Regions from separate parts of the Vreelandella sp. V005 genome, predicted to be linked through region 3. Evidence: predicted binding sites of a transcription regulator. Region 3 holds the regulator's gene; each other region holds the start of a gene.
The links. Region 3 encodes PhoB, which activates phosphate uptake and scavenging genes when phosphate is short. Its sites were predicted from a motif close to TGTCATANNNNTGTCANA; they were not measured.
Positions count from the first base shown of each region.

Region 1: a site for PhoB is predicted at 3,944-3,961, ahead of phnD (phosphate/phosphite/phosphonate ABC transporter substrate-binding protein). Genes of this name have one in related genera too.
Region 2: a site for PhoB is predicted at 6,051-6,068, ahead of ugpB (sn-glycerol-3-phosphate ABC transporter substrate-binding protein UgpB). Genes of this name have one in related genera too.

Region 1 is NZ_JBQXYA010000004.1:200,920-210,833, reverse strand. Features, by position in the region: gene ACUN8H_RS12140 (histidine phosphatase family protein) at 1-254, opposite strand, end outside; gene phnE (phosphonate ABC transporter, permease protein PhnE) at 287-1,102, opposite strand; gene phnE (phosphonate ABC transporter, permease protein PhnE) at 1,147-1,992, opposite strand; gene phnC (phosphonate ABC transporter ATP-binding protein) at 1,989-2,828, opposite strand; gene phnD (phosphate/phosphite/phosphonate ABC transporter substrate-binding protein) at 2,907-3,872, opposite strand; gene ACUN8H_RS12115 (bifunctional diguanylate cyclase/phosphodiesterase) at 3,992-5,740, opposite strand; gene ACUN8H_RS12110 (alkaline phosphatase D family protein) at 5,922-7,841, opposite strand; gene ACUN8H_RS12105 (sensor histidine kinase) at 7,857-9,233, opposite strand; gene ACUN8H_RS12100 (response regulator transcription factor) at 9,230-9,904, opposite strand.
Region 2 is NZ_JBQXYA010000004.1:172,995-182,908, forward strand. Features, by position in the region: gene ACUN8H_RS11960 (YciI family protein) at 1-306, opposite strand, end outside; gene ACUN8H_RS11965 (RNA polymerase sigma factor) at 385-1,629, opposite strand; gene ACUN8H_RS11970 (sn-glycerol-3-phosphate import ATP-binding protein UgpC) at 1,721-2,776, opposite strand; gene ugpE (sn-glycerol-3-phosphate ABC transporter permease UgpE) at 2,778-3,620, opposite strand; gene ugpA (sn-glycerol-3-phosphate ABC transporter permease UgpA) at 3,644-4,528, opposite strand; gene ugpB (sn-glycerol-3-phosphate ABC transporter substrate-binding protein UgpB) at 4,619-5,944, opposite strand; gene argE (acetylornithine deacetylase) at 6,174-7,337, shown strand; gene ACUN8H_RS11995 (hypothetical protein) at 7,407-7,718, opposite strand; gene ACUN8H_RS12000 (YchJ family protein) at 7,904-8,383, shown strand; gene ACUN8H_RS12005 (GIY-YIG nuclease family protein) at 8,376-8,678, shown strand; gene ACUN8H_RS12010 (histone deacetylase family protein) at 8,738-9,811, shown strand; gene ACUN8H_RS12015 (hypothetical protein) at 9,876-9,914, shown strand, end outside.
Region 3 is NZ_JBQXYA010000006.1:158,880-168,793, forward strand. Features, by position in the region: gene ACUN8H_RS14370 (aldehyde dehydrogenase family protein) at 1-185, shown strand, start outside; gene ACUN8H_RS14375 (LysR family transcriptional regulator) at 164-1,108, opposite strand; gene ACUN8H_RS14380 (hypothetical protein) at 1,174-1,530, opposite strand; gene ACUN8H_RS14385 (HU family DNA-binding protein) at 1,530-1,802, opposite strand; gene ACUN8H_RS14390 (NAD(P)/FAD-dependent oxidoreductase) at 1,911-3,095, opposite strand; gene ACUN8H_RS14395 (chorismate--pyruvate lyase family protein) at 3,224-3,799, shown strand; gene ubiA (4-hydroxybenzoate octaprenyltransferase) at 3,835-4,725, shown strand; gene phoB (phosphate regulon transcriptional regulator PhoB) at 4,850-5,539, shown strand; gene phoR (phosphate regulon sensor histidine kinase PhoR) at 5,542-6,825, shown strand; gene ACUN8H_RS14415 (hypothetical protein) at 7,135-7,449, shown strand; gene ACUN8H_RS14420 (hypothetical protein) at 8,140-8,442, shown strand; gene ACUN8H_RS14425 (hypothetical protein) at 9,014-9,340, shown strand; gene ACUN8H_RS14430 (copper chaperone PCu(A)C) at 9,432-9,914, opposite strand, start outside.

The sequences.
Region 1 (9,914 bases), on a different contig from region 3:
TCCACTTGCACGGGCAGGTCGAATTCTTCGCCCAGCCACAAGGCGAACTCACGGCAGCGCATGAGAGGCGAAGTGACAATCGCATCATAAGGCAGATACCCTTCCACCGTGTGGCGCATAACGGCATCGGTTACTTGCTGCCAGCCGGCTTCGCTCAGCGGGTGATCGGTAGAGCCACGCAGCATACGTCCCCCCACCGGCTCGCCATGGCGCAACAAATCAATGGTGGTGATCTCCGCATCAGGAAAACGCATACTCAGCCCTCGCTTGAAAGTGCCACTGACGGTTAAATAATCGCGTGACGAACGCGCGCGGAAACCCACTCGGACACCAGCACGGTGGCAAAAATCATGATGAAAATGACGCTGACCTGGTCCCAGGCGAGGCTGTTGATCGAGGCGTTTAGCTGCAAACCGATCCCGCCTGCACCCACCAACCCTAACACCGTCGATTCGCGGATATTAATATCCCAGCGATAGACGCTAATACCGGCAAAGGCAGGCATGACTTGCGGCAGCACACCATAGTTCATCACCTGCAGGCGGCTTGCTCCGGTCGCGCTTATCGCCTCGACGGGCGTAGGGTGGATCTCTTCAATCGCTTCATAAAGCAGCTTGCCGACAAAGCCGATCGAGCGAAGCGCGATCGCGATAATGCCCGCCAACACGCCAGGGCCGAGAATGGTGACTAGCAGCATCGCCCAGATCAGCGAGTTGATCGAGCGGGATGAGACAATCACCATCAGCGCTGCACTGCGCACCAGCGGATGTGGCGTAGTGTTACGTGCGGCCATAAACGCCACGGGAAACGCCATCATAATGCCAATGGCGGTGCCCAGGGTGGCGATGTTAATGGTGTCCCACATGGGCTTCCAGAGCACATTGGCGTAGCCCCATTCCGGCGGCGTCATACGGCTGATCAGATCCGCCCCTTGGCGGCCAGCGTCTTCGACAAACACCCACATGGTATTGTCGGAAATCATCTTCCAGCAGAGCAGAAAGAGACTGACACCCGCCAGCCAAGCCAAATACTGCAGCCATTGGGCGCGGGTGGTGCGCCGCCGCCAAACCGGCAGACCCTGTGAGTTAATAGATGCTGGCATCGCAGTTCTCCAAAAATAACAGGCCAGGGGTGGCTAATAAGCGTTTACTGGGTCCAGCGGCGGACATGGCTCGAGCTGTACTCGCACAACAACACAATAACGATAATAATCAGCAAAATAGCGGCAGAGGTATCGTACTCATAGCGGCTCAGCGAGGTGTTCAACGTGGCGCCGATACCGCCCGCGCCCACAATACCAATCACCGACGATTCACGGAAATTGATATCCAGCCGGTAAACCGAAAGCCCAATCAAGCGCGGCATGACCTGGGGCTGAACCGCATGGTTCATGGTTTGCCACCAACTTGCTCCTGTTGCCCGCACGGCTTCCACCTGTCGCCAGTCCAGGTCTTCGATATCTTCCGCTAACAGCTTGGCCATAAAGCCAATCGTCGCAAAGGCCAGGGTGATCATCCCCGCTAGCGGCCCAAAGCCAAACATGACCACAAACAGAATCGCGATAATGATTTCTTGAAACGTCCGAGAAACGGCAATAATCGCGCGACATATAAAATAGATCGGTAGCGGTGAAATGTTCCGCGCGGCGCCCAGGCCCACCGGAATCGCCAGCAGCACGCCGACCACAGTGGAAGTCAGCGTCATGGTCAAACTTTCCAGCAGCCCCGCTACGATGTCGTCGTAGCGGCTAACAAAATCAGGCTGCATAAAGGCGCCCAAGAAGTTAACCGCCCGCCCCGCGCCTTCGGCTACCCGCGCCCAGTTCACCTCGACCGAGGCGAGCGCCAGCACTAAGTAAATCACCGCCCCAATGACCAATCCCCAACGCAACCGCGGGTTCTCAATCAATGGCAGGCGCCGCCACTGGCCCCGCTGGGCCGCCTGCTGACGTGCTTGCCCCTGTGATAGCTGTGTCTCTGCCCGTTCGCTCATCGAGCACTCCCGGCTGCCACCGTCGGCAGTTCGCGCAGGTATGAAGTCATTTCCGCGTCATCGGCCTCGTCATCCAGCGGCTCGGGGGTGGTATCCCAATCCTCTTCGCCATAAATGGTCGTGAGCATTTCGCTAGTGAGTTCACTCGGCAGTCCATCAAAGACGATTTGCCCAGCGCGCAGGCCGACAATCCGGTCGGCAAATTGCTGCGCCAAGGCCACATCATGAATATTGATGATTGCCGCCAAGTCGCGCTCAGCGCACAGCTCGCGAATCAAGCGCATGATCTGGCGCGAGGTTTTCGGGTCGAGGCTGGCGGTCGGCTCGTCAACCAGCAGTAGCTTGGGGCTTTGTAAAAGCGCCCGGGCGATGCCCACGCGCTGGCGCTGGCCGCCGGAAAGCGCATCGGCGCGCTTATCGATGGCGTGAGGCAGCCCTACCCGCTCGAGTAGCCGAAAGGCTTCGACGACCGCTTCCTGTGGGTAGCGACGTAAAAAACTGCGCCAAAAACCCACATAGCCGAGCTGGCCGGATAGCACGTTTTCCATCACCGTGAGCCGGTCTACCAGGGCATACTCCTGGAAAATCATCCCCATTGAGCGGCGCGCCTGACGCAGCTTCTGCCCTGACAGCTTGGTCAGCTCCGTGCCTTCCAGGCGAATACTGCCCTGGGTGGGCTCCACTAACCGATTCACGCAGCGAATGAGGGTGCTTTTACCCGCGCCGGATGGCCCAATCAGCGCCATTACCTGGCCTTTGGGCAGCGTGAGTTCAATGTCCGTCAGCGCCCGATCCCCGGTGGGGTAACGCTTGCCAACGCCGCTTAGTGTCAACATTTTTCCCGCCTCGTCTGTATAGCGAAACGGCCAGAAAGGGATGCCTTCCTGGCCGTGCAGTACCGTTTACCTTAACGATCAGTCACAGTCGTAAGTCACACCGTTAGCATCGGCAATGGTGCGAATGACCGACCAGTTTTCCTGATAGGTAATCGGAACGAACTGCGCTTCACCAGAGTTGGCAAACTCCGCTTCCAGCGGGGTACCTGCCCAGTCATAGCTGAAGAAAGCGTCTTGTATTTTCTCGGCAAGCTCAGGGTTCAGGTTGTTTGCCAACCCGTATGCCGTGGTCGGGAAGGTTTCTGAGGTGAAGATAATCTCGTAATCACCCTCATTCACGACACCACGGGAAATCATCCGCTTGCCCACGGAGTTAGCGATGGCGGCCGCGTCGTAATCTTCGTTCACCACACCCAGGATGGAATTGTCGTGGGAGCCTGAGAAAGCGGTTTCAAAATCTTCGCCCGCTTCCATGCCGTACTCGGAGCGCAGCAGGGCAGAAGGCGCGCGGAAACCAGAGTTAGAGGTCTCGGAAGTGAACGCAAGCTGGCGGCCCTCTAGGTCTTCAACAGACTCAATGCCGCTGCCCGGATAGGTGATGATCTCCATTTCGTAGCCAAAGCTGCCATCCTCGGCCGCCATCATGGCAAACGGGCGGAAACCACCGCAGTTCACCGCCACCGGTACACCGCCGGTATTAAAGCCGGCAACGTGCAAACGGCCAGCGCGCAGCGCTTCCTGCTGGGCGGCGTTGGACTGCACGGGGAAGAACTGAACTTCCTTGCCCGTTGCTTCGCTCAGGTGCGCCAGGAAATCAGACCATACGTCTGCGTAAACCGCGGGGTCTTCCACCGGCGTGTAAGCAAACACGAGCGTATCAGGATCGACCCACTGCGACTCATCGCTAGGTACATCGGCGATCATATCGCCGTCGTTATCGACATAACGCGATGAAAGATCCGCTGAAGCGTTCACGGCCGCCAAGGCGAAGGCACTGGCAACGGCGGCGCTGGTCAGCGTGCGGGAGAAAGATAACGTCTGCATGGGGCACCTAACGTGTTGTTAAAAGATAGCGACAATCCTGACCACTTCAGATGACAACGGCGGGGCAGTTATATGACCGCTTGGTGACGTTTTGGCGAACGTCACATGACAAGAATGTTTTATAAGCTAACGCAGTGACCACGTCGCTCAACAAACAGACTGTTACCGGGGATTTTTTTGGCTTGGTGCTTCAACTCAGACAGTTCAGCGGCGATATCCAGCGCTCTGCAAGTCGCCGTCTCGGTGATAGGCTTTACCGCAATCGACACGCTAACAAAGGGGAAAAAGGTAATACTATTTTGGCGGTTTTCAATCTGAATCCCCCCTCTCAGCCGATCGGCATCTTCATAGAAACCGGGCGCCATCACTTCGAAAGAGCGTAGGATTTGGCCACAAACGCTCTCCCAATGATTCAGCGACAACAGCACCATAAAATCATCGCCGCCTATATGACCGATAAAGCCACCCGCACTCTCCACTTGCGCCTGCAGCAACCGCGCTAGCGCAATGATCACCTGGTCGCCCCGGGCATAGCCGTAAGCGTCGTTAAAGGCTTTAAAATTATCCAAGTCGACATAAGCAGCGGCAAAGCCTTGCTCTGCGGCAAGATACGTCATCAAGGTTTCATTAATCAGAATATTACCCGGCAAGCCGGTCAACGGATTGGCATGACGCGCTTGGCGTACCTGTATCGCGGTGATTTCACGCAAAAGGTCAACGATATTGCCCATGCCCACGTAATCACCTGCGTCATTGGTGATGACAAAATCTTCCTGCTCGATATCGTGGCTATCGGTCAGCTGCTGACTCAATATCTCCAGCGGGGTATCTGCCTCTGCGACCAGCATGCGTGCATCCGCCACATCCAGCACGCGCCGCTTGGCATACAGCGCATGGCTATAAGGATTCGTAAACAGGGTTAAAAAGGCATTGCGACGCACCACCGCCAAGGGTTTACCGTTCTCCAACACCGCCACACAGCGCAAGTTGGGCTGGCGGCGAAACCGCTCGGAGATGAGCGGTACCGCGCAGTCAGTGGTGATAGGTTCAATCGCGCGCAAAATAGAGCGCGCTGTGCGGCCCGCCGGGCTTTTTAACTGAATCGTCGAGGGCAGCATCATATCGAGCTGCAAAGGCGGATGCTGGCTGGGACGAGCGAAGTAGAATCCTTGTAACAGGGCGAGCCCACGGTCGAGTTCCCATAGGCAAAGATGTTCCGCCGCGGTCTCCACCCCTTCGGCAATCAGCTGACAATCCAGGCTACGCGCCACATCGAGAATCGAGCGGAGAAATTCACGCTTGGCAGGCTCCTGATCAATACCAGAAATGAAGTGCCGATCGAGCTTGACGAAATCAGGGCGCAGTTCCGACCAGTGGCGCAGGCTTGAATGCCCTGCCCCCAGGTCGTCCAGCGCTACCTGAAAGCCCATGTCGCGATAGTGTGCTACCGCTTGGCGCATTAAGTCATAGTCATGAATCGGCACATGCTCGGTGAGCTCAATCACCACCCTTTCAGGGGGCAGACCGCTCTCACGAATGAAGCCCAGCGTTAACCCTTCGCGAAAGTCGCGCTCGACGATGGTCAACGGCATGACATTGAGAAATAGCAGGCCGGGCAATTCAAGCTCGGCAAAACGCTGAATTGCCAAACGTCGGCAGAGTAAATCCAAGTCCACCAGCAGGCCTGCTTGGGTGGCCACGTCAAACAACCGTAGCGGAGAGTGCAACGGTGAGGTTTTGGGACCACGAATCAACGCTTCGTAGCCATAAATCGATTGCTGATTGGCATCCACAATGGGCTGGAATAATACATGCAGCTCTTCAGCCACAATGATCTGGTTAAGCCACTGCGCTTCTTGTGCGGTCATTTGCCTACTGTCCTATTCATCAGCCCAGGCGTTTCACCTCACAAAGGTAGCCGGGTACTGATGTGCAACCGTCCCTGGCGGTGATGGGGAGGTCGCAATCGTGCGTCATTTTCGTGACGCTATCATGACAGTCGGCGCGTTAGCGCAGCGTACACCAAGCCGTGTTAACCACAGCAGCCATTTAGGTAAGAGGTTTTTCGGACGGTGGAAAGACCACCTCACTGCCATCGACGTCGAGCTGGCGAATATCGATAGGGTGGCCCTTTTCGTCCAGTGTCACTAAGCCAATGCCGCTGGCATTCCAAAGCCGTTCACCGGCGCTGGCGCGGTCAGGGTCGCGGGGGTGCACGCTGAGTTTGCGCCGCTTGGTAAACCAGTTGAGCGGCGACCACGGTGCATATAGCCAGCGATTCAAGCGGTCAAAGGTATTCAGTAGGTCTTTCGGAAAGGTGTTTTTGACCCCGCTTGAGGTGATCTGCCACAGGTGCGGTGAGCGCCGCTGATGGCGTACCACAATGTCGTAAACAAACGAGTAATGCACATCCCCCGACAAAATCACGTAGTTGCCGGGCGTTTTAGAGTGCTGCCAAATCTGCAGCAGCGTATTGGCTGCGCCACGGTGGGCCATCCAGTTTTCGGCATCGACCACCAACGGTTTACCCACTAGGGTAAAGAGCTTTTGAATACTCTCAATCAACTTAACGCCAAACATGGGTGCGGGAGAAATAATCACGGCGCTTTTGGCGCCCAGCAGCGCCTGCTGCATCTCCATGAGCGCTTCCCAATCCATTAAACCCGAGGGCCGACCAGGGCTGCGTTCACTGCGCCAGCGTCGGGTGCGGGTATCCAGCACAATCAGTGCGGGGGTGCCGGGGACCTGAAATTCCCAGCCCTGAAAACGCAGTAGTCGTTCAATGAACCCATTCTGCTCAGCACATACCAGTGGCTGGCTCCCATCACTCAGCAGCGTTGAAGCGTGATGAGTCAATGGATTTAGCTTATCGGGATCGTTACCCCATCCTTGGCAGAGCAAATAAGCGACCAAGGCATTGCCGATGATCCGTTTAGAGAACGGATGCCCATAGGCAGTGCGTTCCCAGTCAGCCGTCAGGTTCCAGTCATCGGTGACATCGTGGTCATCGAAAATCATCAGGCTGGGCAAGTGCGCCATCAACCTCGCACATTGGGGCAAACCCGCCACAAAGGCGTCGATCACTGCCTGCTCTTGGCGATAGAGTTCGGCATCTTTTTCATCTAAAGCGGGGGCGTCGGGCGTGATCACTTGCCAGGGCACCGGTGACCACACCAAACAGTACATGGCGAGCATTTCGGCCAGCGTCATCAAATGGTTCTGCGCGTTGGCCGAGGTAAAAACCGGTTTTTTCACACCACCGAAAAAGCGCTCGCGCAGCGCGGCATTGCTGGTGACATCCGGCAGCAGCTCTGCACGCCGATAGTAGCTATCGGGCGATTGATAGAGCGCTTGGCTATCGTCGACCGTGGCACCTTCCAGCCGCTCGTCCACTAACCCTAGCCGTTCGATGAGCGCATGCACGGCGCGTAGCATCGGCCCTGCCACGTCATCGGCGTACACCTGGTCGCCGGTCATCAGCAGCCAAGCAGGCCACTCGGTGGGCGCTGATTGCTGCTCGGCTAGCCAGCTATCGGCACGCACCAGGCCATCGGCACTGTCGTGATGAGGCTTACGGCAGGAACCGTGCATCAGGCGATGATGCCGTGATGCGATCACAAAAGCGGGGTAGTCGGCACCGTCATAACATAGCCACGGCGCCCACTCGGGCAACGAACGCCAATCGCCGCTTAGCGTTTCCACTTGCAGGTCGTACTCGATGCGCTCATCGCAAGGCAGCGGTGACTCAAGCGCGACATCAATGAGATAAATAAAAGCACGTTGGCCGATGGGAAGGCACTGGTGATGATGCGCCAACCCTATCGACTCGGCATCAGGCTGCTCAGGCCGTAGCACCAGGGTCATGTTTAGCGGCCGGGTAGCGACCATCCAGAACACCAGCCGGGTCGTGCTGAGACGTCTTAACAAGGGGCCAACTAAAATATCGGGCAGCGTATCAGTGCCATTCATCCAATGAGGTCTCCGTTATCCATGCGCCACCACGGGCAGTTCGACGACTACCTCTAACCCGCCGGTGCTGGCGCGAGTAAGATGCATTTGGCCGCTATACAGGGCGACAAGATCGGTCACGATGGCCAGCCCCAAGCCGCTGCCAGAGCGCTGTTCATCCAACCGCTTACCACGCTGAACCGCCTGCTGGCACTCCGCCTCCGACATGCCAGGGCCATTATCACGCACGGTTAACACCAACTGCTGCTCAACGGCCTGTACATCGAGTTCTACCTCGCTCTGTGCCCAGCGCAGCGCATTGTCCATTAAATTACCCACCAGCTCTTGGATATCTTGTTCATCCATATGCACTCTGATTGCCTGTCCCCAGCTTTGACGCAGCGCGATACCACGCCGCTGAGCGAGCCTGGAAAGCCCGTTCAGCAGCGGCGCTAGTGTAGTGTGCAACGTAATAGGTGCAAAACGCACGCCTTCACCCGCCGCCGATGCGCGTGCGAGGTGGTGGCGTACTGCGCTATCGATACGTGCTAACTCTACTTCCCAAGCGCTGCGGTTTGCCTCAGGTAACTGGCGCAGTTGAAGCCGCATCACACTCAGCGGCGTTTTCAGTGCATGGGCTAGATTGCCAGCGGTATGGCGTCCACGCTCTATTAAGCGCTGATCGCGTGCCAGCACTGCGTTCATGGAACCCGCAAGGGTCGCCAGTTCTTCCGGTAGCCGGGTGTCTAACTGCTCGCTGCGCCCCTGCTCCACATCACGAAGGTTGGCGTGCATGCGGCGCAGCGGTGCCAACCCCCAGCGTACCTGCAGTGCTAATACACCGATGAGCAAGGCGCCCAGGCCAATTAGCCCACCCCACAGCAGATGCTGAAATTCACCAATATCATCGGCTAACACGTCGTTCCGGGCGGCCACGCTGATATGCAGCGGCGCTTCTAACGGGGCCAGATAAATGTCGCGCTCCACCATGCGCAGCGATTGATCACGCGGGCCGCTAATCGAGCGTGCACTGAGGTTTTCGTTCTCAACCACGGGCAGACGTTGATCCCAAAGCGAGCGCGACGCCAGGGTATTCTGTGCACCGTCGGTAATTTGCCAGTACCAGCCGGAGTAGACATTTTCAAAACGCGGGTCGCCCAGCGCTTGGTCGAGGACAAGCTGCTGCGCTAAACGGTCATAGGTAACGCCCGCCATGATGACGTTAAGGGTTGCCGCCAACCGCTCGTCAAACGCCTGGGTGGCCGAGGCACGGTAGTGGTGGGAAAGCAGTGTGCCAGCAATCGGTAGCGCGAGCCCCACCATCACCAGCACGGCCAGCAAGAGCCGCAGACTGATAGAGCGCTTTGTCCAACGTCGTTGCCATTGATTATGCCACTCTGCATTGGCGCTCATTCGGCCGCTGGCTCTTCTTCTAATAGCCGATAGCCCTGGCCCCGCTGGGTAACGATTCGCCAACTGCCCAGCTTACGGCGTAAACGGCTAACCTGAACATCGATCACGTTAGAATCGGGTTCGTGATCACGGTCGTAAACGTGTTCCGCCAGCTCGGTTCGGCTCACCACCCGCGGTGCCGCATGCATTAGATAGCCCAGCAGGCGCGTCTCTTGCGCGGTCAAGCCCACCGGGCGCCCTGCCAACGTAACGTGCTGCGTGTGGGTGTCTAAACTCAATTCGCCCACTTTAAGCACCGGATGGGCATGACCGTGGCTGCGGCGCACCAGTGCACGCAGCCGAAACAACACTTCCGCTGGCTCGAATGGCTTGGTGACATAATCATCTGCACCCGCGGAAAATCCGGCGGCTTTATCGGCCCAACGCTCTCGAGCCGTTAGAATGAGTACGGGCAGATCGATACCGTCTTCCCGCCACGCCGCCAGCCAGCGAGTACCGTCGCCATCGGGCAGTCCTACATCTAAAATCAAGGTGTCGTAGGCTTCGGTGCGGACTAAAAAATCAGCGTCCTGTCCGGTCGCCGCATGCTCGACCAGCCAGTCACCGTCGCGAAGCGCTTGGCTCAGTTCGCGCGCTAGCGCTTGGTCGTCCTCTACCAGCAAACACTTCATTGGCTAACTA
Region 2 (9,914 bases), on a different contig from region 3:
GGCAGGTGGGATGCGGCTAGCCAGCAGCAGCGCCTCATTCAAGTCGTGGGCTTCGAGCAGGTAGAAACCCGCCAACTGCTCTTTGGTTTCCGCGAAGGGGCCATCGGAAATTATCGTCTCGCCATCGCGCACGCGCACGGTAGTAGCGGTTTCAGTCGGTTGTAACGGCTGCCCGGCCAGGTAGTTACCGCTGGCACTCAAGCGCTCTACCCCAGCAATGCATTCCTGATTCAGGTCGTGCCACGCCTGTTCGCTCATGGCGTTGATAATCTGCTCTTGGTAATACACCAGCGCAACGTACTTCATTGAGTATCTCCTGAATGGTCAAGGTAGTTACTATCTATAGTCGTTCGAGGCGTCTGCAAATCGACACGGCTGTGTTTTTTATATCAACTTTTCTAACTCGGATAGCCGGCCAAGTAAAAAACGTTTTTCTGGCTCCAGCGTGGCCAATAGCAACGCCTGTTGGTAGGCACTGCGCGCTGCCTCACGTTCGCCCTGGCGCCGCAGTAAATCCGCTTTTGCTGCATAAAATAAGTGATAGCGGGCAAGTTGTGGGTGTTGTGCAAGGTCGTCAAGCTGCTGAAGGCCAATAGCGGGAGCGCCATTCATGGCAATGGCGACCGCACGGTTTAGCGCCAAAATTGGTGAAGGAGAGCGCCCGCATAACGCATTGTAGAGCCTAACGATGCGCGCCCAATCGGTCAGTTCGGCGCTGCTCGCCTGGGCGTGTACAGCAGCAATTGATGCCTGGAGGGTATAGTAGCCAGTGGGAGTGAGGGCCAGCGCCTGTTCCAGCCACGCTATGCCGGCCTGGATGTCTTCCTGACGCCATAGGCGTCTGTCCTGGGCATCCAGTGTCACCAGCTCACCACCGCTATCCTGGCGCGCATCCCGGCGGGCATCATTAAGCAGCATCAAGGCCATCAGGCCAAATACCTCCCCCTGGGGCAGTAGCCGTGCCAGCTCATTACCCAGTCGCATGGCCTCTTGGGTAAGGCTGATATCGACCACGCTAGCGCCTGTGCTGCGTGAGTAGCCCTCATTGAAGACCAGATAGATGACTTGGAGCACATCGGGTAGGCGTTCGGGCAGCTCATCCTGGGTGGGCACCGCATAAGGGATATGTGCATCGCGAATTTTGCGTTTGGCGCGCACGATACGCTGTGCCAGCGTGGTAGGCTTCATCAGTAGCGCGCTGGCTACCTGCTCGGTAGTCAAACCGCACATCTCGCGAAGTGTCAGGGCAATCCGTGCTTCCATGCTCAAACTTGGGTGGCAGCAGGTAAATAGCAGCCGCAGGGCATCGTCTACGATAGCCGTTGGTTCAAGGTCTAGCGTCCCTTCCGCAGGTAATAGCTCTGTGGGTAATAGCAAGTGGGCCCGACGGCGGGCAGTACTGCGCTGGCGGATTTGATCTATTCCGCAATGGTAGCCGGTGCGAATTAGCCATGCCGTGGGGTTGTCAGGTTTGCCGTTAACCGGCCACTGTTGAACAGCCGCCATAAAGGCATCCTGCATGGCTTCTTCGGCTAGCTCAAAATCCCCCAGCAGGCGGATCAGCGTTGCCTGTACGCGCCGGGAGTGATCACGATATAGGCTATCAATGTAGGAAGGTTCAGTATCCATCAAGGGAGATCCGTAAGCTTTATCTCAAACGTAGCGCATGGTCTCCCTGGTGACTTGTTTTTTATTGTCTTTGTTATTTTGGGGTAGGCATTCAATCCTCTGTACGTTTTCCCGTCTCAAAGTTGAAAGGATGCAGGGCGTCGCGGGGCACATAAAAAAGCAGGGTTTCACCTTCGGCGACCGGTGACTGACCCGAGACGCGAATCACCGTGGTCTGGTCGCTGTCGGCAAGGGTCACATACAAGTGGCTTTCGGCACCGGCGGCTTCAAACAGTGCCAGCGTTGAGTCGACAATTAGGTGAGGCACTGCCGGTTGGGCTAAGTGCATATCATCCGGGCGAATACCGACGATATCGGTGCCTGCGGGCAGGTCTTCCAGTAGGCCGTTGGGGTCTTGCGCCTTTAGGTAATCCACCGACAGCATGTTCATGGCGGGGGAACCGATAAACCCGGCGACAAACAGGGTGGCGGGGCGCGCGTAGATCTCCATCGGTGTGCCGACTTGCTCAATCTGCCCGGCGTTAAGCACTACTAGGCGATCACCCAGCGTCATAGCTTCCAACTGGTCGTGGGTCACATAGAGGCTGGTAGTTCTCAGGCGCCGCTGCAGTTGCTTGATCTCAACACGCATCTGTACGCGCAATTTGGCATCCAGGTTAGAAAGTGGCTCATCAAACAGGAACGCCGCCGGTTCACGCACCAACGCACGGCCCATCGCCACCCGCTGACGTTGGCCGCCGGAAAGCTTGCGCGGCTTGCGCTCTAAGAATTCTTCAATTTCTAACATCTTGGCGGCTATGCGCACACGCTGTTCGATTTCATCTTTATTAAAGCCACGGTTTTTCAGGCCATAGGCAAGATTGTTGTACACCGACATGTGTGGGTAGAGCGCATAGTTCTGAAACACCATGGCGATATCCCGCTCGGCGGGTTCTAGCTTATTCACCACCCGGTCACCGATTTTGAGCGTGCCTTCGGTAATGGTTTCAAGCCCCGCCACCATGCGCAGCAGGGTAGATTTGCCGCACCCGGAAGGCCCGACCAGCACGACAAATTCCCCATCTTCAATATGTAGGTCGATGCCTTTTACCGCATTGACGTTGCCGGTATAGGTTTTTTTTAGCCCTTCCAAGGTAATGCTGGCCATCTTATTTCTCCGTCTCGGTCAGGCCTTTCACAAACAGGCGTTGCATAAACAAAATCACTAACACCGGCGGTAGTGCCGCCATGACCACTGCCGCCATGACGAGATGCCACTGGGGGTTCTCTTCCGAGGTCATGCGCTGAATGCCCATCACAATAGTGGTGTAGTCGGGGTCGGTGGTAATCAGCAGTGGCCAGAGGTACTGGTTCCAGCCGTAAATAAACATGATGACGAACAGCGCGGCGATATTGGTGATGGAGAGCGGCAGCAAAATGTCCTTAAAAAATTTTAACGGCCCGGCGCCGTCCACTCGCGCCGCTTCCAGCATCTCTTCAGGAATGGTCATAAAGAACTGGCGAAATAAAAATGTTGCCGTGGCAGAGGCGATCAAGGGAATCGACAGCCCGGCAAAACTATTGAGCATGTTGAGGTCTGCGACCACCTGAAAGGTGGGAATAATGCGTACCTCTACCGGCAGCATCAATGTCACGAAAATCAGCCAGAAAAAAAACATCCGAAAGCGAAAGCGGAAGTAGACGATCGCAAAGGCGGAAAGCAGCGAAATCGACAGCTTTCCAACAGTAATGGCCATGGCCATCACGAAACTGTTCCAGAGCATCAGGGCGGCTGACGGTGAATTCGTCGTCGATATGCCGGACTGCCACATCTGGGTATAGTTTTCGATCCCATGATTGCCGGGTAACAGCGGTAGCGTACCGCGCATTAACTCACCCGGTGCCTGTGTTGACGCCACCAGGGCGATATAAACCGGAAAGATCACCAGCGCGACGCCAATAATCAACACGGTGTGGGCGAAGAAATTGGCCCAGGGGCGGTTTTCAACCATGGCAACACTCCAACGAGGCCGATTTAATAATTGACGCGCCGTTCAATAAAGCGGAATTGAATGACGGTGAGCATTACCACGATCACCATGAGGATCACCGATTGGGCGGCCGATGATCCCAGGTTGAGCCCTACGAAACCGTCGGCATAGACCTTATAAACCAAAATGTTGGTCGACTGGGCCGGGCCGCCTTGTGTGGTGGCATGGATAATGCCAAAGGTATCGAACATGGCGTACACCACGTTCACCACCATCAGGAAGAACGTGGTGGGCGAAAGCAGCGGAAAAATAATGGTCCAGAAACGTTTAATGGGGCTGGCACCATCAATCGAAGCCGCCTCAATGAGCGACTGAGGAATCGACTGTAAGCCCGCCAGGAAAAACAGGAAGTTATAGGAGATCTGTTTCCAGGAGGCAGCGAAAATCACCAACAGCATGGCGTCGCTACCCGAGTTACGGTGGTTCCACTGGTAGCCCACCATTTCTAGCATATAAGGCACGATGCCGATGGAGGGATTGAAGATAAACCACCACAAAACCCCGGCAAGCGCTGGTGCAATAGCGTAGGGCCACACCAGCAAGGTGGTGTAGGCACTACGCGAACGAATCATTCGGTTCACTGTGCTGGCTAACAGTAGGGCCACCGTCATCGATAAAATTGTGGTACCTAGTGCAAACACCACCGTTACGGACAGTGAATTGAGGTAGCTGCCATCGTGAAATAAGCGGGCAAAGTTCTCTAGGCCGACAAACGTCGTTTTAAGGCCAAAGGCGTCTTCGCGCAGTAGTGACTGATAGAGCGCCTGGCCTGCTGGCCAGATAAAGAAAATCAGTGTCACTATTACCTGGGGCGCCAGCAGCGCGAAAGGCAGCCAGCGACCTGGAAAGGTCATGCGTTTGGTTTGCATGGGTAGCTCGGTAGCATCGTCATTAATGCGTGACGTAATAAACGACTTCGCCGCCTGCTTATAAGAGCAAGCGGCGAAGTGAGTGCTTATTTACTGATTGGCGGATTCAAAGTCACGCAGCAGCGCATTGCCGCGTTCCACCGCGTCATCAGCGGCCTCTTGGCCTGATTTTCCGCCAGTCATCACGGCTTCCATCTCCTCAGAGATGATGTCGCGAATCTGAACGAAGTTGCCAAAACGAAGGCCTTTCGAGTTTTCCGTTGGCTCATTGAGCGTCATCTGTTTAAGCGAAATATCCGCACCAGGATTCTCATCGTAGTAACCCTGCTCTTCGCTCAAATCCCAGGAGGCTTGGGTAATGGGTAAGTAGCCGGTTTGCTGGTGCCACTCGGCCTGTACCTCCGGTTGGGAAAGGTACTCGAAGAAGGCGGCAACGGCGGCATACTCTTCGTCGCTGTGGCCTTGCAGTGCCCACAGAGTGGCGCCGCCGATAATGGAGTTTTGCGGCGCGCCCTCTACATCCGCGTAGTAGGGCTGCATACCATAACCGACTTCAAAATCGGCATTGGCAGCGACATCGGCGCGGGATGCGGAAGAGCCGAAGAAAATCGCACAATCTTGCGAATAGAACATCGGCTCGGAATCCGGCCCGGTACCGGGGCCCGCCCAGCGGTATACGCCCTCTTCTTGCCAGTCGTGCAGGTTATCCCAGTGGCGGGCAACCAGCTCGTTATTGAAATTTAGTTCGGTTTGCATGCCGCCAAAACCGTTTTCAAGCGTCCCGAGTGGCGAGTTATGCATGGCCGAGAAGTTTTCCAGCATCACCCAGCTAGGCCAGGAAGAAGTGAAACCGCAGCTAGCCGCGCCAGATTCGACGATTTGGCGAGAGGCATCGGCCAGCGCTTCCCACGTTTCGGGCGGTTGCTCAGGGTCAAGGCCCGCTTCCTCGAACACGTCGCGGTTGTAGTACATGATCGGCGTGGAGGAGTTAAATGGGAACGACAACATATTGCCATTGGTGTCGGTGTAATAACCCACCACCGCCGGTAGGAAGGCATCGTTATCAAAAGCGCGGTCATGCGCTTCCATAAGCTCATATACCGGATAGATGGCGCCTTTGGCGTTCATCATGGTACCGGTACCAACTTCAAAGACTTGCAAAATATGCGGTTGCTCGTTAGCACGGAAAGCGGCAATGGCACCGGTCATGGTTTCAGCGTAAGTACCACGGTAGCTGGGTGTCACTTGGTACTCATCTTGGGACTGGTTGAAATCCTCGGTGATGCCTTCAAGGATTTCGCCAAGCTGGCCGCCCATGGCGTGCCACCAGCTAACTTCAGTGGCGGCTTGGGCAGATAGGCTCAGGCTGGCAGTCGCCACCCCAACGGCAAGAGCATGCAGTGATAAACGAGACATAACGGCTCCTTGTGGGCCTGAACGTCATCAGGCGAGTCGTGCGTTGTTAAGTTGTTTTGGATGTATTGAACAGTAGAAAAGCGCGATGACGTTTTAATGAACGCGAGGTGAATAGGTGATGACAGCCGTTGGAGCGGGCGGGAGTAGGCGAAGTGGTTGAGGGGTGATAGGGTTAGCGGCAATCGATTTATACACGCTATATTGAAAGCTATCCTGGAAAGAGAACGTTATGCCCCACGCCATTGAACTGCTAGAAAAACTGGTTGGTTTTGATACTACCTCCAGCGAATCCAACTTGGCGTTGATTGAGTACGTGGAAGACTATTTGGCTGCGTACGGCGTTAGCGCCGAGCGGGTAATGAGCCCGTGCAACACCAAGGCCAATTTGATTGCAAGAATCGGCCCGGATGCGCCTGGCGGGGTGATGCTTTCGGGGCATACCGATGTGGTGCCGGTAGCCGGGCAGCCGTGGTCCAGTGACCCCTTCACGCTGCGCGATGGCAACGACGGGCGGCTCTATGGGCGCGGCACATGTGACATGAAAGGGTTTATTGCCAGTGTGCTCGCCATGGTACCTGCCTGGGTGAAGGCGCATTTACAGCAGCCTATCTACCTGGGCTTCTCATACGATGAAGAGATCGGCTGCGTCGGCGCGCCCAGCCTCATCAAGCGCTTTTACAAACATTACTCCACTAGCGCTCATGTGATCGTTGGCGAGCCCACCAGTATGCAGCCCGTGGTGGCTCAAAAAGGAGCGACCAATCTGCGTACTACCGTGATTGGCCAGGAAGCCCACAGCAGCCAAGTCAATCAAGGCACTTCAGCCATTCACGTAGCGGCAAGGCTGGTCACCTTTATCGAAGACACCATGGCGGCATTGGTCGAAGAGGGAAGGGTCGATGAGGCGTTTAACGTGCCGCATACCAGCCTGCACGTGGGTAAAATCAAAGGTGGTACGGCGATCAATATCATGGCGCGGGAGTGTCAGTTTGAGTGGGAGATTCGCCACCTGCCCACGGACACCTTCGATGAAATATATGCGCGCTTTGCGGCCTATTGCGCCCAGCTAAGCACTGAGCTGCAGGCCAAAGGCAAGCACGTTGAAATCACCACTGAGCCGCTAAACGTGACAGTGCCGGGCTTGGCCGACCGCGACAACGACCAGGTGCTTCGCTTAGCCAAAGACCATTTGCCAGCAGGTTGCTGCGACCATGCGGTGGCGTATGCAACGGAAGCGGGGCAGTTCCAGGGGCAGGGCTTGCAAACCATCATTCTTGGCCCTGGTAGCATCGCCCAGGCGCATCAGCCCGATGAATATATCGATATTGAGCAGCTTGAAGCGTGCGAGGATTTTCTTACCAAAATGGGCAAAGCCCTGGAAACGCCTTTTTAACGACGTTTATGTTTGGGCCAAATAAAAATCCCACCCGGTTAAAGGGGTGGGATTTCTGGGATTACCATTTCAGTGCTGAGGATGTTGTTCAAACAGCTCGGCTTTGGCATGGCGCATCACATCTTCGCACGCCTGCTGTTGCGCTAACTGCGTCAACAGGCGCTGAGTCACTTCGAAGCCCTTGCCTAAGCAAGTATCCACTTCCTGTGGGCTAACCGCTGGTGTCACGCGGTAATCAATTTTTACCGTGCGCCCGCCGCCTTCTAGCCGGTCAGCAACGCCTCTGAGCCGCCACGCGATTTTCTCTTTCCAAGTTGCTGATTCTTCCGCGCCTTCGTTTACGCTAAACGTGCACTGCCATTCCGGTTTAAAGACCTTCATAGGAGAACCTCCAAAATTTTTGGAAAGAATGATCAATCGTGATTCGTACTCCATCGTCTGAATGTGTTGCTCCACTACTATATACCTAACGTGGCATAAATATCGAAACAAAAGTGATACACGCCGAGCGACGCGCATAGGTCGTTTCGGTTAGGCTATAGAAGATGCCAATAACGAGCTTTTTTATGACCTCTACGAATGAGCTAAGTTGCCCCTGTGGTAGCCCATTAGCGCTTGATGAGTGCTGTGGTCGTTATCATCAAGGCGCCGCTGCGCCTGATCCTGAAGCGCTAATGCGCTCTCGCTATTCTGCCTTTGCATTAGGCCTTAATACTTATTTACTAGCCACTTGGCACCCCTCTACCCGCCCAGAAGTGCATGAGCCTGACCCCGATACAGCGTGGAAATCGCTGGTTATTGTGCATGCCGAGCCAGCCCTCGCCAATCGCGGCCAAGTGCATTTTCGCGCTTTTTTTTGTAGCTATGAAGGGGAGCATCGGCGTAAACGCTGGCACGTGCTGGAAGAAGTATCGCGTTTCGTTAAAGAGGACGAGCGCTGGTGGTACGTGGATGGCGCGCCCACACTTAACCGCTTGAAGCCACGCCGAAACGACCCTTGCTTATGTGGCAGTGGGCGCAAATTAAAGGTATGTTGCGGTGAATAGCCCGGTCGTGCAGCCTCGTCAAGTCGACAAGCAGTGGTACCTCTATTTGCTGGAGTGTCAGCGCGGCACCTATACCGGCATTACCAATGATTTGGCAAAACGCTATCAAGCGCACTGCGCGGGCAAAGGAGCACGCTATACGCGTGCCAATCCGCCCGTTGCCTTGCTGGGCGCCGAGCCGTTTGAAGACCGCGCTGCCGCTAGCCGGGCTGAATATCAACTAAAGCAGCAAAACGCGAGCGAAAAACGCCACTGGGCCAGACGATGGCCCGTGCCATTGGAAATGCCCAGTTAACGACCTCTATCAGCCAACCGATTAACCGTTACCGCTTGGCGTAGCATCAAGGAGCCGACATGCTGACGTTTTACTCAGAGGATAGCCGCTTGCGTCAAGCGCGCACGGAGTTACATGACGGCGCCTTGGTCACTCCCTTTGAGTGTCCCGAGCGCCTTGATCTAGTGCTCAATCAGCTCCGTCAGGCCAAGGTTGGTGATATTCGTACCCCCACTGCCTACGGGTTAGCGCCGGTGCTGGCGGTCCACGACGAACAGTACGTGACATTTTTAGCCAACTGCTGGGAAGCATGGGGTGCTGCCGGTCATCAGGGCGAGGCCATCCCCAATATCTGGCCAGCCCGAACGATGCGCGGTGACCGTATTCCGCGTTCGATTAGCGGCCAGCTAGGCTATTACGCGCTGGCAGCGGAAACATCGATATCAGAAGGAACCTTTGAAGCCGCCATGGCAAGCAAAGATGTAGCGCTTGGTGCGGTCGAGCATACCCTGGAAACCGGCGAACCCAGTTTTGGGCTATGCCGACCCCCCGGCCATCACGCCGCTTATGATCAGTTCGGTGGATACTGTTTCTTCAATAATGCCGCGGTGGCTGCCCAGCGCGCATTGGATGCGGGTAAGCGCCGGGTCGCTATTCTTGATGTCGATTTTCACCATGGCAACGGCACTCAGCAGATCTTTTATGGGCGCGATGATGTCCTGTTCATTTCGTTACACGGTGACCCCGAGGTAACCTTTCCTTACTATTTGGGCTACGCTGATGAGTGTGGAGAAGGCAACGGGCAAGGCTTTAACGTCAATTACCCATTACCGCCCGGTACCAGTGTGGCGACTTGGCTGGCCACGCTAGAACAAGCGTTAGCACAGATAAAGGCAGCCGAGTGCGAGTGTTTAATCGTCTCCCTTGGGGTCGATATTTTTGAGGGTGATCCGATAAGTGCCTTCACCTTTGCTAGCAGTGACTTCACCGTTTTAGGTGAACGCTTGGCGCAAGCGGGCTTGCCCTGCGTGTTTCTTATGGAAGGGGGCTATGCGGTAGAGGCAATTGGTGTCAATGTAGTCAACGTGTTACAAGGCTTTAAGCAGATTTTTGAAAAAGACGTGGCAACGTCTCAATCAACGGACAAAGGTTAACCAGTGACAGCGGCCCGTAAATCGGGCAGGCTAATGCCCTTTCAATGGGGCAGGGAGCTCGCGCGTGGCAGTGTATGGTGGAATTCAGGCACATGAATTGGAG
Region 3 (9,914 bases):
CGGTGTGGATCAATAGCTATAAAGCCATCAGCGTAATGTCGCCGTTTGGGGGCTTTGGCGACAGTGGTTTTGGCCGCTCTAGCGGGTTGGATGGCCTGCGTGAATACACGGTGCCGCAAAGCGTCTGGGTGGAAACGGCACCGGAAGCCAGCGTCGCCTTTGGCTACGGCAGCGGCGTGGGTTGATCGCTTGCGGAGACCGGGTCGCGAAAAGCCTGCATCCAGCGTTGTAAATGGCGTAACAATAGAATGCTGGCCTTGGGCTGTTGGCGGCCCACGCGCGTGACCATGTGGGCCTGGGAGCGCTGAAAAAGGGGATTATCTACCGGGCGCGCTACGAGCGTGCCAGCTTCCAAATCGTGCGCGACGGCAAAGGCGGGCAGTAGGGTAATGCCCATGCCGCTGCGCACATATTGCGCCAAAATTACCATCGAGTTGGTGTTCATCGCCAGGCGCGGGACGATGCGTGATTGCTGAAACGCCTGGTCGACCATTTGCCGAACGCCGTGGCTGGTGTCCCACATGGCCATGGGCTGGCCGCTAAGCTGGGTTAGCGTGAGCGGTGACGTTTGGTTGGTTAACGGGTGGTTGGGCGGCAGAATAGCCATCAGTGGCTGAGGGCTGGAGGCCCAGAAGCGCAGCTGTGGATGGGTACGCTCATGAAACATTAAACCAATATGGCTGTGATCGCCGACAATGGCGTCAATGATGCCCGAGGTACCTGCGATGTGGATGTCGAGTTGGATGCCCGCATAAAGCCGGGTAAATTCATGTAGTGGGGAGGCTACTAGGTCGCTGACAAAGCCTTCACCGACCGTCAGTGATATCTTGCCCGTTTCCAGGCGTTGGTAAGCTTCGAGAGAGGCAATAAAACCTTCATCAAGCGCGCCGCGACGTTCGCAGTATTCAAGCAACATTTCACCCACCGGGGTAGGTGAAATGCCGTCACGCTGACGCTCCATGAGGGTCGCCCCCAGGGCTTCTTCTAGCAATGAAATCTGTCGGCTAACGGCCGAAGGAGCGATATCCAAGCGCGCCGCAGCGCGGCGCACTGAACCAGATTCCAGCGTAACGCGGAAGTAAACCAAGCGTTGATGAGGTATGTCCATCGGTAGCTGTTATACCTCTGACGTGGGCTAGCTTACCCCCGCTACCCTTGGCCAATCGTGAAAGGCTACAAATACTTGAGCAGTTTCTGCAGCTTATTCATATCGGCGGAGTCGCCTACTAAACGCACGTTACCGCTCATCATGCCATCAAGGAAGGCTTGCTGAGTTGGCTTTTTGAGCACTTGTAAGGCGGTGGCTTGGTCTCGGAAACGCAGTTCAAGATCTAAATCGACGGGCAGCCCTTTACCAGTGCTGATGCCTTTTGGCGTCATCCGGTAGTGGCGGGCAATGCTTAGATCTTCCGTCGCAATCCCCCAGTCCAGACCGCGCATGCGTTCTAATTGTTCACGAAAGCGCGGCTTGCGGCGCAGGGCGCGTTTGAGCATGACGCCCAGCAGCCACAGCGTCAGCTTGAGCTTCATTAGGAAACGGCTTCCTTAAGGGCTTTGCCTGGCTTGAAGGCAACATTTTTGCTGGCGGGAATTTGCAATGGCGCACCAGTTTGCGGATTTTTACCAGTACGCGCTGCGCGCTCACGCACGGTGAAGGTGCCAAAACCAATCAAAGCGACATCTTCGCCCTTGGCAACGCTATTGGTGATCTCATCCAAAATAACGTTCAGTACTTGGCCTGCTTTATCTTTAGACAGGTCGGCGCTTTCAGCGATAGCAGCAGCGAGTTCAGGTTTGCGCATAAGGAATCTCCCATTATTAATGTGTCATACGTAAAACAAATACAGGTTGTTAGATGCGTTGCTAAGCATAGGTTAGCTTCTCTAGCCTAGCCTTGAACGCTACGAAAATCAGCCTAGCAGCGTAGGTGCTGCTCTGGAAAGCTCCACTTTCCTTCTCACGCAGCCGCCTGTCAACGCAAAACCAATCAAACGTCCGTCTTTATTTTCGGCCAAGGCACTGATATCGCCGCCTTCACCTTCAATTCGCCATCGTGCTGGCGTCTCTTTTGGCGGGTAGGCAACCACCGGTAGTAGCGGTGTTTTAACCACCACTGGCCAAGTGCCGAAGCTGACCGTTGTGGGGGTGCCCGAAAGTGTCGCCGCCAGGGCTTTGGCACTTGCTTGCAGCGGCTGTACGTACATGGCATTCACGCCATCGACGCATGCCACATCGCCCAATGCGAAGATGTTCTGGTGGGAGGTGCGTAGTTGGCGGTCAACCTTTATGCCACTAGGTGAAACGCTTAAGCCAGCGGCTTTGGCAAGCGCCGTACGCGGCGCTAGGCCGGTGGCCATGAGCACGAAATCAGCACTGATCGTCTCGCCGTTATCCAAACGTAAGACGATACTTTCCCCGTGGCTGCGTGCTATTGAATCAATGGCGCGGCCAAGGTGTAGTCCGATGCCTGCTTCGTTAAAGGCATCGCCCAGGGCGTTCCCCAGTGGCGCGGGAAGCAGGCGGGGAAGCAGTGTCGTTTCCGGCGCGATGATGCTGACGTGATGACCGCCGGCGTGCAGATCATTAGCAAATTCGCAGCCGACCAGCCCGGCGCCAATGATCGCCACCCGCGCGGGGCCTTGGCCTAACGCAGTATGGAAGCGCCGGTAGTCATCAAGGTCATTAATAGTGAAGCAGCGTGGGGCGACACTGGAATCAATACTGAACGGCATTCTGGGCGCCGCACCGGTGGCTAATACCAGGTTGTCGTAGCGAAGCTTTTCAGCGTGGGGTGCTTGTTCAGTGTCGAGCAACAGCATTTGGTTATCCACATCCATTGCCACCACAGGGGTGTGGATAACGATGCGCGCGTTCAACTCGTCGCCAAGTTCGGCAGCGCTTCGCTGTGCTAGCTGGTGGGGCGTTAGCTTTTTAGCGAAGCCGGTGGAAAGCAGAGGCTTGCTATAGTCATCACCACTGTCAGCACTAACCAGTGTCATTGAGCGTTGATCGCCTTGTCGGCGCAGGGCGCGCGCTAGCCCTATGCCTGCCATTCCGGTGCCAATAATTATCAGCTCGGCGTGAGAGGTTGACATTTTCTGCGTCGTTGAAGGTACCTGGGAGGGTGATGCGGGCATGCGGTTACCAAGGGGGTCGCTGAAACAAAAGCCTATCAGGACCCCATGTTACACTAGCCGCCCCGATTATTGTTCTGGAGAACTCGGTGACATCGCCTGCTTTCCCGCAACCCACGCTGTTTCCCTATTGGCGTCCCATTGAAGCAGTGCGGTCTGCCATGGGGATGCCCTGGTGGAGATGGGTTGCTTCGACAGATTCTTTAACCGCCCGTTTAATCGCTGCCGGGGGGGATAGGCCGTTTCGCGTACGCTTACTTTATCAGGGCGTTGGCTGGCCGCGACAGGATGAGGCCCAGGCGCTGGGCATTGGGCTCAAGCGTTATGCCTGGCTGCGGGAAGTAGCGCTATGTATTGATGAAATACCCTGGGTGGTGGCGCGCTCTGTGGCCCCTCTTACACAATTAAAGGGCCAACGAATGGAGCATTTGGGAGAGCGTTCGCTAGGGAGCTGGTTATTTCGTCAGCCAGGTTTAATTCGTGGGCCGCTAGAGGCTACCACGCATCCCCCCGCCTTTGCTCGTGCCAACGGTGTCGTGCCTAACAGCACCTGGGGCAGGCGCTCCGTTTTTCAACTGGGCACTCAGCAAGGCGGGTTAACGTTATTGGTGCAAGAGTATTTTTTGCAGGCGATGGCAGATGACCTTGATCTGCCTTCGCGCTAGGCTAGCGCCTGCATCTTATTTTTCGTGAGGTAAGCATGGATCGTTCACTGTTGCGACCAAAAGGGTTGGTTCGCGTGGCAGATTTTCTACAGCTAATGCGTTTGAATCGACCTATTGGTACGTGGCTGTTGATGTGGCCGACGCTTTGGGCGCTTTGGTTTGCGGCGGAAGGCGTGCCAGGCCGAAATACCCTGCTGATTTTTATAGCGGGTGTTTACGTTATGCGGGCTGCTGGCTGTGTGGTGAATGATTATGCGGATCGTCATTTTGATGGCCATGTAAAACGCACCAAGCATCGTCCGCTGGCGACGGGGCGTATCAGTGAAACCGAGGCCCAACTGCTATTTATTGCGCTGGTGGCCACTGCCTTTATTCTGGTACTGCTGACCAATTGGTTTACGGTGCTGCTGTCGCTGGGTGGCGTATTACTGGCGGTTATTTACCCGTTTATGAAGCGCTATACCCATTTTCCTCAAGTGGTACTCGGCGCGGCGTTTTCATGGGCCATTCCAATGGCGTTTGGCGCCGTGCTGAACCACGTGCCGCTAGAAGCATGGCTGCTTTTCTTTGCCAATGTGCTGTGGACGGTCGCGTACGACACGCAGTACGCCATGGTGGATCGTGACGATGATGTGAAAATTGGTATTAAATCAACCGCCGTGCTGTTTGGTAGTGCAGATCGCTTAATGATTGGCTTGCTGCAGGCGGCGACGCTGATGCTGTTGGCATGGGTTGGTTGGCGAGCCGGTTTAGGTGGGTTCTTCTGGCTGGGGCTTGTTGCCATGGCAGCGACTTTTTTGCACCAGCAGCATTTGATTCGCCACCGTGAGCGGGATGCCTGCTTCCAGGCGTTCCTCAACAACCACTGGTCGGGTCTGCTTGTTTTTGCCGGTATTGCGCTAAGTTGGTGGCCTGCGGTGGGCTAATAACGGCGATTGTCATGTAACTGTCATCAAGTCATGGTGTTATCGTCACTGACATGTCATTGAAGAATTGATCTTTAGACTGGCTTTCTTTGAACTGGCTTTTTGAACACCGTGAGGCTCTGGTATGACCGCCAAGACCGTTCTGATTGTCGATGATGAATCGTCGATTCGCGAGATGATCGCGGTAGCGCTGGAAATGGCTGACTACCGCGTGCTCGAAGCAGATAACGCCCAGGATGCTCATGCCATGGTCGTTGACCATCAACCGGATTTACTGCTGCTCGATTGGATGATGCCCGGCACCAGCGGTATTGAGCTGGCTAGGCGTTTGAAACGCGAAGAAGCCACGGCTGAGATCCCCATTATTATGCTGACCGCTAAAGGCGAGGAAGATAATAAAATTCAAGGGCTTGAAGCAGGCGCCGATGATTATATCACCAAACCTTTTTCTCCTCGTGAATTGGTGGCACGGCTAAAAGCAGTGCTCCGCCGCGCTACTCCTCGTGGCGTTGAAGATCCGATTGAGATTAACGGTCTCTTGCTAGACCCGGTCAGCCACCGAGTTAGTGCTCACGGCAAAGCGTTGGAAATGGGCCCCACCGAGTATCGTTTGTTGCAGTTTTTCATGACCCATCAAGAGCGTGCCTACACACGCAGCCAACTGCTTGACCAAGTGTGGGGTGGCAATGTGTATGTAGAAGAGCGTACGGTTGATGTGCATATTCGTCGCTTACGCAAAGCGTTGGGTGATGTGCATCAAAACCTGATTCAAACGGTTCGGGGCACCGGTTACCGTTTCTCTGCCCGGGTGTAAATGTGCGCCTGTGGAGCCGTGAACTGTGGCGGCTAGCGTGGCTAGCGACGCTGGGGACTTGTCTAGGTTGGCTATTGGGTTCGGCAGGGCTGGGGCTTTCGGTAGGCCTTGCAATATGCCTGTTTTATCACCTGCGACAACTGCGCGAGCTGTACCTGTGGTTAACCCTACACCCTCACGACGAGCCACCTGCTGCACGCGGTATGTGGGGCGAGCTCTTTGATCGCTTGTATCGCTATCAAAAAAGTCAGCGCATTACGCAAAGCCGACTGCGTGCTACTTTAGCACGTATTCAAGAGTCGTCCGAAGCGATGCGTGACAGTGTGGTGATGCTTGACCGGCATGGTGACTTGGAGTGGTGGAATAGTGCTGCAACCGCCATGCTGGGGCTCCAAACCGCCCATGATAGAGGGCAGCATATTACCAACCTGCTGCGTGATCCCAGTTTCATCCGCTACTTCAATGCACGTAACTATAGCGAACCGTTAACGCTCACTTCGCCTATTGATGAGCGGCGTATACTTCAATATCAAATTACGCTCTATGGCGATGATGAACGTCTCGTCATGGCACGCGACATTACCCGCTTGCATCGCCTCGAGCAGATGCGCCGTGACTTTGTTGCCAACGTCTCCCATGAACTGAGAACGCCGCTAACCGTCCTCTCCGGCTATTTGGAAACCTATAGCGACATCGCTGACCAGTTGCCCCCACGCCTTGGTAAAAGCCTTCACCAAATGCAGGAGCAAACGCAGCGAATGCAAAACCTGGTCAACGACCTCTTGCTGCTGTCTCGTTTGGAAATTGATCAGGGCGGCAAAGATCACCATCCGCTAGCGCTGGGGCCGTTGCTACACAGCATTTGTAATGATGCCCTGGCGCTGTCGCATCAGCGCCATACCATTACTGTGAAACTTGAAAGCGATGCACGCTTATTGGGCAGCGAGGAGGAAATTCGTAGCGCCATTTCTAACTTGGCCTTTAATGCTGTTCGTTATACCCCAGCAGGGAGCTACATTACGTTGCGCTGGAAAAGTAATGCTGGTGGCGGTTCAATCGATGTGGAAGATAATGGCGATGGGATCGATCCTGTTCATATTCCTCGGCTGACCGAACGTTTTTACCGTGTTGATAAAGGTCGCAGTACCGCGACCGGCGGCACGGGGTTAGGCTTAGCCATCGTAAAGCACGTATTGCTGCGCCACGACGCACAATTACAGATCGAATCCCACCCTGGCAAAGGCGCGCTATTTCGCTGTACATTTCCCGCTTCGCGGCTTGTTTAATCTTGGCAAGTGATGTCAGCGCACAACACCTGTAGAAGTGTGTCATATTGGCAGTAAGATTGGTAAAAGTTTGCTCATGTGCCATTTTTGCACACCTGATGGCGTGTAAAAAGGACTCTAGCGAGTTGGCTATTGAGCGCCTTTTGTTTTTTAAATTGTTGTTTATTATGTGTTTTATTTTCAATGTCATTTTTTTGGCACATCCGCTGCAACGTTAAGAGTAAGAAAGACGACCGCAGGAAATGCTGGTTTTTAACTAGGCCCTTCTTTCTTAAATAAGCGGTATCAAACAGCGATCGGAGGTGGAATATGATGTCCAAGGATTTTCTCAAGAAAGCTGGCATTTTAGGTGTTTCTTTTGGCCTGATGGCAAGCCCATTGGCGTTTGCCCAAACAGATGAAAATTCTGCTATTGATGAAAACCAAGGAATCACAGCTGATGAACAGCCGATGGATCCCCAAGGTTCTGATAGCACTGGTGGCAACGACACCAAAGACATGACTAATGATCTAACCCATGACGAAGGCGACAATGCTAGCGACATGGAGCCTAATTCTAGCGATCACTCAGATGATGCTGAGTATAGTGATGATGAGCTTGTCAAAGAAAACAGTGGTAGTTAAAAGCTAATTAATTTTTGATATCAAAGAATGCCTCTTCAACGGATGAAGAGGTGATCTACAGGATGTTATAAAGGCTAGGATGCTTTTTAGATTCAAGGATGAATCACTAGGAAATCAATACGTCAGTCAGGGTTAATTCCAAGGTTGGAGTCCCGCACAAGGAGTGGAAGCTGACGTTCGTCATTACCTATCGCCTATTCTGATATCGGGCCCCGCCATGGCGGGGCCTAATTTTTTGCTGTGTGTTTTTTACAAATTTAGGCCTGCCCGCTTCTGATTATCTTTTCCTCATACCTACCTACTTGGCCTTCGCATCTATGCTTGGGAGCAGCTTTTTGGTTAATGCATTTTAACCAAGTAAAACGCTTGCCCTAGCAATTACAAGAAGAACCACCCGTCACTATGCCCAGAAGGTAAAGCAATCGTAAGTGTGTCATAACGATACATACATTTTTTGCGCATGAGTCATTTGTGCACATTATTTTTGCGCTAAATATTGTTTTGCACATTAATTTTGTGCGCAATTAATAGAAAATAAATCGTTGATTTTAAATGTTTTTTCTTAATAAGAAGAAAGTTGGCACCTAATATGCTTTGACAGGGCAGTGAAGTCGCCGCAGTGAGAAGCAAGCCAACTTAACCTTCTTACTTCACTTCAGCGGTATTAACTAGTCATTAGGAGTAATTATTATGTTTAACGTTGTCGCTAAAAAAGCAGCTGTTTTAGGCCTTGCCTTCGGTTTGTTATCCAGCCCACTAGCATTTGCCCATATCTCTATTGAAGCCAATCAAGATTTAGCCGTCGATAGAGAGCCGATTCAAGCCCAATCACAGCGCTCCTCTGATCAAGCTGATTTTAGCCCCTCTGACCTGATGTACGATGAAGGTGATCGTCCTGATATTATCAAGTCAGAATCAAACCGTACTGAGGTCCAAGTGGAATATACGGCGAAAGATCTAACGCACGATGAAGGTGATGGAAACATTTGGTAACAAAAGTTTGCAATTCCGTAGAAATACATTACGATTGGGGTGTGTGTTAAACACGCAGTGTGTATCACACCGATAAGGATGCAGATCGATTCAAGGAACGAATCAAACGGCAATCAATACGTTGGTCAGGGTTAAAAATCCAAGGTTGGAGTCCCACAAAAGGAAAGGAAGCTAACGTTAGTCATTGCCTCTCTCTTGTATCCTTGGGCCCTGCTAATGCAGGGTCTAGTTTTTTGTGTATCAGCGGTTTTTAGCTTTTCTCAAGTTCGCGTTGCCTCCTGTTTGGGAGGAGTGTGCCTACCTATATCCCGCTCATTCTCTACTCCCTACTATTCATGACGTTAAACATCAGCGTTATAGGAATAAACGACACATGTGTAATTATTGCACAAGTATTTTTGACAAAATAAAGCAGCGCTAATTTGTTTTGCGCGCAAATCTATTTCATAGGCAACTGTTTTTATTGGCATGTTGCGTTTATGAAATTTTTTGGCATGCTGCGTGCATTTATAAACCTACTGGCCGTTTTATTGATGAATAAGCGGTATATAGAAATGCTGAGGAGAACGTTATGTTATTGAAAGAAATGGGTAAAAAAGCCGCTATTGTTGCTACTGCTTTTAGTTTGATCGCAAGCCCGCTGGCAATGGCGAACTCATCAATTGAGTTAAACCAAGATCGCTCTGCTGGTCAGGATGTGATCGATAAACCTGAGTCACACAAAACGTCTAATAATGAAGCCAACATTTCGGCTAATGATTTGACGCGTGATGAAGGTGATAGCTTGGATTTCTCACCCACTAGCAGCGGTTCTGATGAAGTTGAGAGCAAAGAACGTGGCGCTACCATCGATCCAGAAGAGTTGACGCGTGATGAAGGCGATAGCACTGATTGGTAAGTAATCTATTAACGGTTACTGCTAGCGTAAGAATTTTTGAAAAACCCCGCTTAAGCGGGGTTTTTTAGGTCAGGGAGCGTGACTATCGTTATTAGTGGTGGTGATGCTGATCTGCGGCATTACTACCCTCCTGAGCGCTTTGTACCCAGACTTCAATAGTCACCTCTTCTTGTTCAGCAAAGGAGAGCGTGAGGGGAAACCGGTCGCCTTCTACTAATGGCTCGGTTAATCCGACCAACATTAGGTGGAAGCCGCCACCGGGACGCATGATGGTCGTCTCCCCAGCGTTAATACGAATCTCGTTCACATGGCGCATCTGCATCATATCGCCGTCCATTCGCATTTCATGTAGTTCGACGGTGTTACTTGCCGGGCTGCTTGCACCAACCAGAGTGGCAGGGGCTGACAAGGCGGTGATATCCACATAAGCAGCGCCGTTGCTAGCCCCCGGAGGGGTTGGTATGGCGAAAGGATGCGTGATACGCATAGCCTCTGTTTGAACGTCGTGCGCGGTTGCTACCGATGCCACCATATAAAGCGTGCTGACTAAGCACGCTCCCAGCCATGCGATGGG